Regions from separate parts of the Achromobacter deleyi genome, predicted to be linked through region 2. Evidence: predicted binding sites of a transcription regulator. Region 2 holds the regulator's gene; each other region holds the start of a gene.
The links. The regulator FNR, encoded in region 2, switches genes on or off when oxygen is low (the NO sensors DNR and NnrR bind a similar motif). The targets are predictions, from matches to a motif close to TTGATNNNNATCAA.
Positions count from the first base shown of each region.

Region 1 (3,287 bases), 910 kb from region 2:
TGGCGCGCCAGGCCGGCCTGAAGAAGGTCGAGCCCTGCAAGCCGGAAGTCGCGCAGCGCCATTCGGGCTACCAGGTCGGCGGCACTTCGCCGTTCGGCACGCGCAAGAAGATGCCGGTGTGGGTCGAGGCCGAGGTGCTGCAATACCCCGTCGTCTACATCAACGGCGGCCGCCGCGGCTACCTGGTGGGCATCGACCCGAACGTGCTGGTGAGCCTGCTGGGCGCCAAGCCGGTGACGGTGGCGCTGGAGTAGGGCGCCGGCCACGGCCTGGCGTGGTATCCCGCTACCACCCCCATCCGCGCGGGTGGGGGCACAATGGATGGCAGAACATCAAGAACCGGCCGCCCGGTCCTCGGGCGCTCCAGCCGGCGATCCCCCATCCCCAGGAGACAATCATGAGCAAGAGACTGTTGATGCTGGTCGGCGACTACGCCGAAGACTACGAAACCATGGTGCCGTTCCAGACGCTGCTGGCGGTGGGGCACACGGTGCACGCGGTTTGCCCGGGCAAGAAGTCCGGCGAGAGCATCGCCACCGCCATCCACGATTTCGAGGGCGCGCAGACCTACAGTGAAAAGCGCGGCCACAACTTCGCGCTGAACTACGATTTCGACCGCGTCGAGGCGGGTTCGTACGACGGCCTGGTGATCCCCGGCGGCCGCGCGCCGGAATACCTGCGCCTGAACGAGAAAGTGCTGGAAATCGTGCGCGCCTTCGACCAGGCCAAGAAGCCGATCGCCGCCGTCTGCCACGGCGCCCAGTTGCTGGCGGCCGCGGGCATCCTGGAAGGCCGCACCTGCTCGGCCTATCCCGCGTGCGCGCCGGAAGTGCGGCTGGCCGGCGGCACCTACGCCGAGATCGGCATCGACCAGGCCTATACCGACGGCCACCTGGTGACGGCGCCGGCCTGGCCGGCGCATCCGGCGTGGCTGGCGCAGTTCCTGGCGGTGCTCGGCACCAAGATCACGCATTGAGTCTCGTGCGCCGCGCGGCGGCCATTCACATGGCCCGGCCCGCGCGGGCGGTCAGGCCGCCATGTCCAGCACGATGCGGCCTTCGATCTGGCCGCGGCGCATGCGGTCGAACACGTTGTTGATGTTCTCCAGCTTCTCGGTGGCCACGGTCGCGTGCACCTTGCCTTCCTCGGCGAACTGCAACGACTCCTGCAGGTCCAGGCGCGAGCCCACGATCGAGCCGCGCACGGTCACGCCGTTGAGCACCATGTCGAAGATCGACAGCGGGAAGTCGCCCGGCGGCAGGCCATTGAGCGCCACCGTGCCGCCACGGCGCACCATGCCCAGCGCCTGCTCGAAGGCCTTGGGCGAGACCGCCGTGATCAGGGCGCCGTGGGCGCCGCCGATTTCCTTCTTCAGGTACGCCGCCGGATCGGTGGTCCTGGCATTCACCACCACCTCGGCGCCCAGGCGCTTGGCGAAGGCCAGCTTGTCGTCGTCGATGTCCACCGCGGCGACGTTCAGGCCCATGGCGCGCGCATATTGCACCGCCATGTGGCCCAGGCCGCCGATGCCCGACACCACGACCCAGTTGCCTGGCCGCGTGTCCGTCATCTTCAGGCCCTTGTAGACCGTGACGCCGGCGCACAGCACCGGGGCGATGTCGACGAAGCCGACGTTCTTGGGCAGCAGGCCCACGTAGTCGGCGGCCGCCAGCGCGTATTCGGCGAAGCCGCCGTTGACCGAGTAGCCGGCGTTCTGCTGCTGCTCGCACAGCGTTTCCCAGCCGCCCAGGCAATGCTCGCAATGGCCACAGGCGGAATACAGCCAGGGGATGCCGACGCGATCGCCTTCCTTGACGTGCGTCACGCCTTCGCCCACGGCCACCACGTGGCCCACGCCTTCGTGGCCGGGGATGAAGGGGGGATTGGGCTTGACCGGCCAGTCGCCCTCGACCGCGTGCAGGTCGGTGTGGCAGACGCCGCAGGCCTCGATCTTCACCAGCAGTTCGCCGGCGCGGGGGCGGGGTACTTCGACTTCTTCGATTTCCAGGGGTTTGCCGAATGCGCGAGCCACGGCGGCCTTCATGGTTTTGTTCATTGCTACCTCCGAAGTCAGATCAGTCTTAGCATGCTCGGATGGGGACGCGTCCGAGACCTTGATTTATATCAACGCTGTCCCGATGCGCAGGCCGAGAGAAACGTGTGGTTGCAGATTGACCAGCCGGTCACCGCCGCTACCGAGCCTTGCCGCCCCGGTGGCTATCGTCGTACAGTGGCCCGCAAGCACCGTGTCCGCCCCAGGGAGCTCCCATGTGTGAAATCTTCATCCGCGCGAGCGAGCAGTCCTACGCGCCCGAAACCCGTTCCCTGCGCCTGCACGGAGTGGCCACCAGCCTGCGCCTGGAGCAATTGTTCTGGCAGGTGCTGGAAGAGATCGCGGCGCGCGACGGCATGCGCGTGACCCAGCTGATCGAGCGGCTGTACGACGAACTGGCGGAGTACCGCGGCGAGGCCGCCAACTTCACCTCGTTCCTGCGCGTGTGCTGCCTGCGCTACCAGTTGCTGCAGGCCGAGGGCCGCATCCCGGCCGATGCCGCGGTGCCGATCCGCTCGCTCAACCCCCAGGCGGTGCTGGAAGGCCTGCCGCCGTCGATGTATGACCCGCAGCCGCTGCGCCCGAAACGGCCGGTGGCGGCCTAGGCCAGGGACACGCTATATGCGTTCGCGCAGGAATCCCTTGAGCCAGCGGCAAAAGACGCTGGCGCTGTGCGCATGCGCGCTATGGGCGTTCACGTAGGCCAGGTAGCTGGCGCCTGAACTGATGCGCTGGTCGTCCACCGGCACCAGCGTGCCGGCGGAGAGCTGATCCGCCACGATCAACCTGGGCGCGATCAGCAGGCCCGAGCCGCCGATGGCCGCCGTGACCGCGAGGAAGAGATGGTCGTAGCTGGCGATGACATTGAGGCGTTCGATCGGGACGCCGGCGCCAAGCGCCCATGTCGCGATCACGTCGGGCCGGGAGCGCGCCGCGATCATCGGCCACCGGTCTTCGCGAGCCATGCGCTGCACGAGCGACGGCGACCCGACACAGACGAGTTCCTCGCGCATCAATTCCCAGCTTTCCGAGCCCGGCATGCTCAGGTCCCGGGTGATGAGCACGTCGAAATCGTCGGAAGGCTCGGGCGATGACAGCGACGTGATCAGATCGATCTGCACTCCATATTCCGCCGTGTAGGCGGCCAGTGAAGGCACGATCACCGTCATTGCAAAGCTCGGCATGGAGGTGCTCACCTTGAGCCGGTCGTGCCGCAATCCCTTTTGCGCCAGCA
Region 1 is NZ_CP065997.1:3,180,866-3,184,152, forward strand. It holds gene ybaK (Cys-tRNA(Pro) deacylase) at 1-254, shown strand, start outside; gene I6I07_RS14385 (DJ-1/PfpI family protein) at 398-976, shown strand; gene adhP (alcohol dehydrogenase AdhP) at 1,028-2,056, opposite strand; gene I6I07_RS14395 (ribbon-helix-helix domain-containing protein) at 2,269-2,658, shown strand; gene I6I07_RS14400 (LysR family transcriptional regulator) at 2,671-3,287, opposite strand, start outside.
Region 1: a site for FNR is predicted at 2,115-2,128, ahead of adhP (alcohol dehydrogenase AdhP). Genes of this name have one in related genera too.

Region 2 (3,287 bases):
GTCACTTCGAAGCCGGCGCGGTGCAGCGTCACCGGCCGGTTGCCGCGCGCGGCGACGATGCGTTCGTATTGCAGGTAGGCGGTGCCGCGCGCCAGCCGGGTGGCGCCCTGGGCCTCGGCGCCGCAGGTCTTGTCCAGCAGGCGGTGTTCGGGATTGTTGTCGGCGCCGCCCAGCAGGTAAGTGACGTCGCGCGCCGCGTAGCGGATGAACAGGCGCGTGTCGTCGGTTTCCTGCGCGAACGGGGGCAGCTTGTCGGTGCCGTACTTGTACTGGTTGTAGGTGGGGCAGATGCCGCGCTCGTAGGGCGCGTAGCCCTTGCCGTCGGGACGCGGGCGTTCCTTGGTCAGGTACAGGTAGGACGAGGGATTGGCCACCACGTAGCGCACGGCGATGCCGTCGCGGCGCAGCGGGCCATCGATCTGGTTCAGCACGGCATAGCGTTGCACCAGCTGGGCGCCGCCGGAGTGGCCGGCCAGCACGATGCTGGCCAGGGTCGGCAGGCGCTTGCGGTCGTCCAGGCTGCGCAGCAGGTCGTCGATCACCTGGAACGAGCTGACCGGCGCCGGCCGGCCATTGGCCTGCACGCTGTCCTCGCCGTCTTCCCAGCTGGACTTGCGCCAGGCCGCCATGCCGGCGTAGCCCGAGTCGATCACGCCGACGAAGCGCGGCGCCAGGATCAGGGTGTCGTTGGCGCGGGCCGGGTTGGCCGCCAGCACCGTGGCGACGGTTTCGTAATAGGCGTCGGCGTTGCGCTTGACCCCATGGAACACGATCACGATTTGCTTGATATCGCGCAGGTCGCCGCGCGCCAGGTTCCGGTTAGCATAGACCGGTACCTTGTAGCGGTGGCCGGGCTTGCCCAGTTCGAGCGTCTGCCAGCGCGGAATCACCACCCGCTTGGGGGCGGGCGCGGGTTCATCGTAATCGTAGGGATCGGGCAGCGGCGTCTGCGCGCGCGCCGCCAGGGGCAGAAGGGCCGCCAGGGCCAGCGCCGCCGCGCTCCAGGCCCGGCGCGAATGCGGCGGACGCGGCGCCGGGTGGGGCTGCGCGGCGCCGGCTACGGCTGTGCGGCGCATGGCGCGGGCGGGCGTCAGCAGCCCTCGTGGCCCAGCAGTTGCTTGAGCGCGGGTTGGTCCAGGATGCGGACTTCGCGCTGGTTGATGCGGATCAGGCCGTCGCGCGCGAAGCGCGAGAACAGCCGGCTGACCGTTTCCAGCGTCAGGCCGAGATAGTTGCCGATTTCCTCGCGGCTCATGCGCAGCACGAATTCGGTCGACGAGTAGCCGAGCGACGCATAGCGTTGCGACAGGTTGAGCAGGAACGCGGCCAGGCGCTGTTCGGAACGCATCGAGCCCAGCGACGCCAGCATCTGGTGCGAGCGCGTGATCTCGCGGCTCATCAGGCGGCGGAACTGCTGCTGCAGCGAGGGCAGGTGGGTGGCCACGCGGTCGACTTCGTTCAGGCGGATCACGCAGACTTCGGAGTCTTCCAGGGCGACGGCGGCCGAGACATGCTTGCCCTCGAGCATGCCGTCCATGCCGACGATCTCGCCGGGCAGGTGGAAGCCGGTGATCTGGATCTGGCCGGTGGCGTCTTCGAGCTGCGTTTTCAGGCTGCCGAAGCGCACGCCGTAGACGGCGTCCAGGGGGTGATCCAGCGAATACAGCGTCTTGCCCTTTTCGAGGCGCACGCGCTCTTTCACCAGTTCGTCCAGCTTTTCTACTTCGGCGGCTGCCATCCCGACCGGGACACACACGTGGCCCAACATACACGTGGAACAGTGGGCGGCATCAGGGGCAACGGGAACCCGTTTTTGCATACGATGACCTTTATAGTGCCCGCACCCGGCGGGTAGCCTGGAGGGGCTTAAAGCGTGAAGACAGGTCTCCATTGTAGTCCGTTGTTACTACGGGTGTCTTACGGAGCGTTTTGCAGCGCATTCCTACGGCGGCATCCGGGCCGGACGGGCCTGGCGGTAGGCGACCCAGTCGTCGCCGTCGATGTCCGCCGCCGTCCCGCGCCAGGCCGGGTCGATGGGGTAATACTCGCAGGCCACCGGGGCGGCGCCGGGCGCCAGCGGCCGGGCCAGCACCGGCCGGCGCACGAAGCAGCCGGGCCGCCCGGGCGCGTATTCCTCGATCTCATCCATCAGGGCGACCAGGGCCGGGTCGACCTCGTAGATGTCGCCCAGCACCCGCCGGCCGTCGGCCACCGGGAGCAATCCGGGCCAGTCGCCGAAATCCACCAGCATGCTGGGCACGGTGGCCGCGCCCACATGGCGGGCCGGCGGCAGGCCGCGGCGGGTGGCGGCCTGCGCCAGGTCGTTGATTTCGCCCGCGCGTAGCGTGCCGTAGACAAAAACGTATATGCTCATAGTTCAGATTGTTGCTGCACGCGGATGTGTCCAAGGACATAAAGCCATGAGGCCGGCGAGGTATTGAAATACTCGCATCCGGCCGCATATTCAGGTCATCGAGCCCGCCGGCGCGTATCGGTCAGGCTCACCAACAAGCCACAACGACCATTATGCGATTCGACAAACTGACTACCAAGTTCCAGCAAGCCCTGGCCGACGCTCAGAGTCTGGCCGCCCGCAACGATCATCCCTACATCGAGCCCGTCCACGTGCTGTCGGCGTTGCTGTCCGACGCCGATAGCGGCGCCGGCAGCCTGCTGGCGCGCGCCGGCGTGGCCGTCAACCGGCTGCAGCCGGCCCTGGACGCCGCGCTCAAGGCGCTGCCCCAGGTGCAGGGCGACGACAACGTCCAGGTCGGCCGCGACCTGCAGGGCGTGCTGACCCGCACCGACAAGGAAGCCGCGCGTCGCGGCGACACCTACATCGCCAGCGAGCTGTTCCTGCTGGCCCTGGCCGACGACAAGGGCGAGGCCGGCCGCATCCTGCGCGAAGCGGGCCTGCAGAAAAAGGCCCTCGAGGCCGCCATCGACGCCGTGCGCGGCGGTGAAAACGTATCCGGCGCCGAAGGCGAATCCAACCGCGAGGCCTTGTCCAAGTACACCATGGACCTGACCGAGCGCGCCCGCCAGGGCAAGCTCGATCCGGTGATCGGCCGCGACGACGAAATCCGCCGCACCATCCAGATCCTGCAACGCCGCACCAAGAACAACCCGGTCTTGATCGGCGAACCCGGCGTGGGCAAGACCGCCATCGTCGAAGGCCTGGCGCAGCGCATCGTCAACGACGAAGTGCCCGAGACCCTGCGCGGCAAGCGCGTGCTGTCGCTCGACTTGGCCGCGCTGCTGGCCGGCGCCAAGTTCCGCGGCGAATT
Region 2 is NZ_CP065997.1:4,093,005-4,096,291, forward strand. It holds gene I6I07_RS18615 (hypothetical protein) at 1-1,076, opposite strand, end outside; gene fnr (fumarate/nitrate reduction transcriptional regulator Fnr) at 1,091-1,819, opposite strand; gene I6I07_RS18625 (gamma-glutamylcyclotransferase family protein) at 1,943-2,374, opposite strand; gene clpB (ATP-dependent chaperone ClpB) at 2,527-3,287, shown strand, end outside.

Region 3 (3,287 bases), 1.3 Mb from region 2:
GCGGCGCTCGAGGCGGCCCGCGTGCGCATCCGCGAGGTGCAGGATGCGCGGCCGTCGCGCCGGGCCCGCGCGCAGCAATTGTTCTATTTGCTCGATAGCGCCGAAGACAGCTTCATCGCCCTGGTGGCCGCGGCCGATCTGCTGGAATCGAATGCCCCGCGCTGGCTTGGCCGCGCGGCCGGCGCCAACCTGTCACACGCCTTTCATCGCTATGCCAGCGTCGCCAACGCCATCGCCAGCACCTCGGACGTCAGCGACGCCAGGCAGGCCGACTGCCTGCGCGAACGGCTGGCGCATTTCGGCGCCGGCCTGCACGAACTGCGCGGCGCCGCCATGGCCTACGCGCCCGACCTGGCGACCATGGTGCCGGTGCTGGACCGCCTGCAGCAGACAGCCCAGGCGATCATGCAGGCGCTGTTCGACCAGGATGGCGCGCCCGTCGCGCCGGCCCTGGCCGCGCGCGCCGATTCGCCGGTGCGGCAGGCCTGGCGCAGCCTGCGGCAGAACCTGCGGTTCGAATCGGATGCGTTCCGCCACGCCCTGCGCGTGGGCATCGGCGCCACCATCGCGGTGGCGCTGTCCAAGACCTTCGCGGTCAACCACGGCTACTGGATGTCATTGACGCTGGTGTTCATCCTGCAGCCCTATTTCGCCACGACCTGGCAGCGCACCGTCGAACGCGTGATCGGCAGCGTGGCCGGCGCCATCGGCGCCTCGCTGCTGGGCCTGCTGCTGAGCACGCCGCTGTCGGTGGCGCTGGCGGTGCTGCCGATCGCGCTGGGCACGTTCGCGGCCCGCACCATCCATTACGCGCTGTTCACTTTTTTCCTGACGTCGCAGTTCGTGCTGGTCAGCCACATCCAGCAACCCGACATCTACGAGCCAATGCTGGCGGCGCTGCGCGCCTTCAACAGCGTGCTGGGCGGCGTGCTGGCCCTGCTGGTGGGCTTCCTGGTGTGGCCGGAAAAGGAACCGCGCCAATTGGCCGGGGCCCTGAGCCGCGCGCTGGAACGCCATGCCGACTATGCGCGGGCCCTGACGGCCGACAAGAGCGGCGCGGCCCCCGCGGCCGACATCGTCGGCCTGCGCCGCCAGGCCTGCCTGGCCGCCGACAACGCCGAAGCGGCGCTGCAACGGCTGCAGCAGAATCCCGTGCACCGCGACCGCAAGGTGGACACCGCGGTCAACCTGCTGAACGCGATGCGCCGCGTCACCGCCGCCGGCACCGTGCTGGAGATCCAGCCGGCGCTGGCGCCCGACAGCGAGGCCGCGCCGGCCCTGCGCGATTACGGACTGGCGCTGGCGCACGCCCTGCATCCGCAGGAACCGGGCCCCGTGGTCGAGCTGCGCCAGTTGGCGGTGCCGGCCGCCGTCAATGCCGCCGCACCGGCACTGGCCGGACCGCTCGACCGCATCGCCCAGCAGGCGCGACAGGTGCGGCAATTACGCGACCGGGTGCAGCAGGCCTGACCGGCCCGCGGCCGCTTGCGGCAACCCCGCCAAACTGCGGGGCGCTTGACGCGCGTCAAGGGCGGAATGCCCGGAACGCGCAACGATGGAGGCCTACCGCGCTCAAAAGGAGGCCGCCATGTATCGCCGCATTTCCGTCCACCTGGACCACGGATTCGATTGCCCCCGCCGCACCCGCGTGGCGCTGGCCCTGGCCAGGCGCCACCAGGCCGAACTGGTCGGCATCTACGCCAGCTCGGCGCCGCCCCAGTACTACTACGGCGAGTCCGTGATGATGTCGAAGACGCTCAACGTGATGCGCGACCTGCAGGCGCAGAACCGCGGCGCGGTGCAGAACGCCTTCCTGGAAACCGTGGCCGCGGCCGACGTGCCGGCCGCGGTGCGCGCCGGCGCCAGCTCGCCCAGCGCCAGCATGGCGCGGCTGGGCCGCACCAGCGACCTGCTGGTGGTCAGCCAGCAGAACCGCGAGGACGTCGAGGCCGTGCACGAGAATGAATTCGTCGAACAGACCCTGTTGACCGCCGGCCGTCCGGTGCTGGTGGTGCCCTCCAGCGGCGATTTCCCGGTGGTCGGCGAACGCGTGCTGTACTGCTGGGACGGCAGCCGCGAAGCCGCCCGCGCGCTGGCGGACGCCGCGCCGCTGCTGCGCCTGGCCTCGCACCTGGTGGTGCTGACCATGGACGAAGGCGCCGCCACCCGCGACGACGAACCCGTGCCGTTCGAGGACCTGGCCACCTACTGCATCGCCCAGGGCATGCCGGCGCCGGACCACGTGCGCCGCGACATCAAGGGCGTCGGCGTCGGTAGCACCATCCTGAACGTGGCGGCCGACTACAGCGCCGACCTGATCGTGATGGGCGCCTACGGCCACAGCAAGTTCCGCGAATGGGCGATGGGCGGCGCCACGGCGTCGATCCTCAGAAGCATGACCGTGCCGATCATGTTCTCGCACTGATCCCCGCCTGACGCCGACGGCGCCTCAGCCCTGCGGCACCGGCGTCAGCACCGGCTTGCCGGCGAAATGCGCGGTGGCGTTCTCCAGGAACAGCGCCACCGTCGCCGACACCGCTTCCGGCGAGCGCCCCGCGCTGTGCGGGGTCAGCACCACGTTGTCCAGCTTCAGCAGCGCCGGCGGCACCACCGGTTCGCCTTCGACCACGTCCAGCCCGGCGCCGGCGATGCGGCGTTCAGCCAACGCGGCGATCAGCGCCTCGGTATCGACCACGCTGCCACGCGCGATGTTCACCAGATAGCCTTGCGGCCCGAGCGCGTCGAGCACGGCCGCGTTCACCAGGTGCCGCGTGTCGGCGCCGCCCGGCGTGGCCACCACCAGGAAGTCGCTGGCCTCGGCCAGCGCCAGCGGGCTGTCGTGATAGGTGTAGCCGCTCTCGGGGCGCGGCCGCCGGTTGTAGTAACCGACCGTCATGCCGAAGCCGTTGGCGCCGCGCCTGGCGATCTCCAGGCCGATGGTGCCCAGGCCCACGATGCCCAGGCGCTTGCCCGATACCTGCGGCCCCATGAAGCCATTCCAGTGCCCCTGGCGCACCCAGGCGTCGGCCTGCGGCAGATGGCGGGCGGCGCCCAGCAGCAGCGCCATGGCGTGATCGGCGACCGAGGTGGCGTTGGCGCCGGGGCCATGCGTCACCCGCAGCCCGCGCGCACGGGCGGCGGCCACGTCGATGTTCTCGAAGCCGACGCCCAGCGAACAGATCAGTTCGAGATTGGGCAGCGCCGCCATCTCTTCGGCGTAAAAGCCGGTGGCGCCCCGCGTCAACACCACGCGGATCTCGTCGGCGTGGTCGCGGATGGCCTGGGCG
Region 3 is NZ_CP065997.1:5,412,752-5,416,038, forward strand. It holds gene I6I07_RS24335 (FUSC family protein) at 1-1,470, shown strand, start outside; gene I6I07_RS24340 (universal stress protein) at 1,589-2,425, shown strand; gene I6I07_RS24345 (2-hydroxyacid dehydrogenase) at 2,450-3,287, opposite strand, start outside.
Region 3: a site for FNR is predicted at 1,516-1,529, ahead of I6I07_RS24340 (universal stress protein). Genes of this name have one in related genera too.

Region 4 (3,287 bases), 690 kb from region 2:
CTGATCTTCGACGAGATCTTCACCGGCTTCGGCCGCACCGGCACGATGTTCGCGTTCGAGCAGGCCGGCATCCGCCCCGACATCATCACGCTGTCCAAGGCCCTGACCGGCGGCACGCTGCCGCTGGCCGCCACGGTGGCCAGCAGCCGGGTGTTCGACGCCTTCTGGTCGGACGACCCGTCGCACGCGCTGATGCATGGCCCCACGTTCATGGGCAACGCGCTGGCCTGCGCCGCCGCCAACGCCTCGCTCGACCTGTTCGAGAGCGAACCGCGCCTGGCCCAGGCGCGGGCGCTGTCGTCGGCCCTGGAAGCGGGGCTGGCGCCGTGCCGCGAGCTGGCCTGGGTGCGCGACGTGCGGGTGCTGGGCGCGATCGGCGTGGTCGAACTGGACCGCATCGACGACCGCGAGGCCCTCAAGCGGCGCCTGGTCGAGGCCGGCGTCTGGGTGCGGCCGTTCGGCAACGTGGTGTATTTGACGCCGGCGCTGACCATCGCCCCGGACGAGCTGGACACCCTGATGCGGGCGGTCGTGACGGTGCTGCGCGCGCAGCGGCCCTGAATTGGCGGCGAACCCGGCCGGCTGACGGCCCCGCCGCCGGGAGCCCCGCCGCCGGGAGCCCCGCCGCCGGGATTCCTGCCGTCACCGGGCGGGGTCGCGGCAAGGCGCCGGGGCCCGCTTGATCCAGGTCAAGGCGGGCGCCGGCGGCGCTGGGTAGCATCGGCGCATGCGAGCAAAATCCATCTTCGCCGTCCCTTCGTCCCTGTCCGACGCCGAGCGCCAGCAGCGCCGCCACGCGCTGGTGCGCCTGTCGCTGGCGTGGCTGGCGATGATGCAGGTGATGATGTTCGCCTGGCCCGGCTACCTGCGCCACGAAGGCATCCCCAGGGACGCCCTGGACACGCTCGACTGGGCCATCGTGCTGATGAACTGGGCCAGCCTGGCCCTGACGGTGCCGGTGGTGCTGTATTCGGCCTGGCCGATCTGGCGCCACGCCGGCGCCAACCTGCGCCAGGGCCGCGCCGGCATGGACGTGCCGGTGGCGCTGGGCATCGTCGCCGCCTTCATCCCCAGTGTCTACGCCACCTGCACTGGCCACGGCGAGGTCTATTTCGATTCGGTCACCATGTTCGTCGCCTTCCTGCTGACCGCGCGCTACCTGGAACTGTGCGCGCGCCAGTCGTTCGGCGGTACCTCCGGCGGCCAGCGCCATGCCCGGGTCGAGGCCCAGCGCCAGCGGCTGGGCGCGGGCGCCGACCGGCTGGCCTCGCGCTTCGTCATGGCGCAGGTGGCGCTGGCGCTGGGCGCGGCGGCGGTCTGGGCCTATATCGACCCGGCCCACAGCATCCCGGTGATGGTGGCCCTGCTGGTCATGAGCTGTCCCTGTGCCATGTCGATGGCGGTGCCCACCGCCATGGCGTCGGCGCATTCGGCGCTGGCGGCGCATCCGGCCATGCCCGACGCGGCGCTGGACGCGCTGCTGGCCCAGGCGCAACGCAAGGCGCGCCAGAACCTGCACGGCTCGCTGGTCTGGCACCTGCTGATGACGCCACTGGCGCTGGTCGGCTGGGTCACGCCGTGGCTGGCGGCCATCACCATGCTGGTGTCGTCGCTGGCGGTGGCCTACAACTCCTGGCGGCTGTCGCGCCAGGATTGGTCGGGCAGCCGGGCGCCCGGCGGCGCGCTGGAAGCCGCGCCATGACCATCCTTTACCTGCTCCTGCCGCTGTCCCTGCTGTTCGTGCTGGCCATCGGCGTGTCGCTGTGGTGGGCGGTGTTCAACGGCCAGTACGACGACACCGACAACGCCGGCACCGCCATCCTGCGCGACGACGACAGCGGCCCGGCATCGCGCGGTTAGATCCCCTTCTGGCATCCAGCATTGCACAGGCGACGGCCATCGGGCAGCCGTCCGATCCGCCGTGCCCGCCGCCCGGCCATGGACGTTGCGCCGGCGCTGCGGGTTCCCCTGCACGGCCAATAGGGTTTGATTCACATCAACCCCGGTTTACCTGCGACCCCCCATCATTGAAACCTGAAGCTAATTGTTTCTTTTGGGGGAAGGGTGATGAACGATTGCGCCGCAATCGCAAGCAAGGCCGATACCTTCAACTATCGGATCGTGAGGCAGTTCGCGCTCATGACGGTGGTCTGGGGCATTGTCGGCATGGCTGTGGGCGTTTTTCTCGCCGCGCAGCTGATTTGGCCTCAGTTGAATTTCGACACCGCCTGGCTCAGCTACGGCCGCCTGCGCCCGCTGCACACCAACGCCGTGATCTTCGCCTTCGGCGGCAGCGCGCTGTTCGCGACCTCGTACTACGTGGTCCAGCGCACCTGTCAGGCCCGCCTTTTCTGTGACCGGCTGGCCGCGTTCACCTTCTGGGGCTGGCAGGCGGTCATCGTGGCCGCCGCCATCACCTTGCCGCTGGGCTACACCAGCAGCAAGGAATACGCCGAGCTGGAATGGCCGATCGACATCCTGATCACCCTGGTCTGGGTGGCCTACGCCATCGTGTTCTTCGGCACCATCATCAAGCGTCGTTCCAAGCACATCTACGTGGCCAACTGGTTCTTCGGCTCGTACATCCTCACCATCGCCATCCTGCACATCTTCAACAACATCGAGATGCCGGTGACGCTGTGGAAGTCGTACTCGGCCTACGCCGGGGTGCAGGACGCCATGGTGCAGTGGTGGTACGGCCACAACGCGGTCGGCTTCTTCCTGACCACCAGCTTCCTGGGCATGATGTATTACTTCGTGCCCAAGCAGGCCGGCCGTCCGATCTACTCGTACCGCCTGTCCATCGTCCACTTCTGGGCGCTGGCCTTCACCTACATGTGGGCCGGTCCGCACCACCTGCTGTACACCTCGCTGCCCGACTGGACCCAGTCGCTGGGCATGACGTTCTCGCTGATCCTGCTGGCGCCGTCGTGGGGCGGCATGATCAACGGCATCATGACGCTGCAGGGCGCCTGGTACAAGCTGCGCACCGATCCGATCCTGAAGTTCATGGTGACCGCGCTGTCGTTCTACGGCATGGCCACGTTCGAAGGCTCGATGATGTCGATCCGCACCGTGAACGCGCTGTCGCACTACACCGACTGGACCATCGGCCACGTGCACTCCGGCGCGCTGGGCTGGGTCGCGATGATCTCGTTCGGCTCGCTCTACTACCTGATCCCGCGCCTGTATGGCCGCGAGAAGATGTACAGCGTCAAGGCCATCGAGCTGCACTTCTGGATCGCCACCATCGGCGTGGTGCTGTACATCGCCGCGATGTGGATCGC
Region 4 is NZ_CP065997.1:3,407,904-3,411,190, forward strand. It holds gene I6I07_RS15440 (adenosylmethionine--8-amino-7-oxononanoate transaminase) at 1-561, shown strand, start outside; gene I6I07_RS15445 (hypothetical protein) at 728-1,702, shown strand; gene ccoS (cbb3-type cytochrome oxidase assembly protein CcoS) at 1,699-1,860, shown strand; gene ccoN (cytochrome-c oxidase, cbb3-type subunit I) at 2,068-3,287, shown strand, end outside.
Region 4: a site for FNR is predicted at 1,987-2,000, ahead of ccoN (cytochrome-c oxidase, cbb3-type subunit I). Genes of this name have one in related genera too.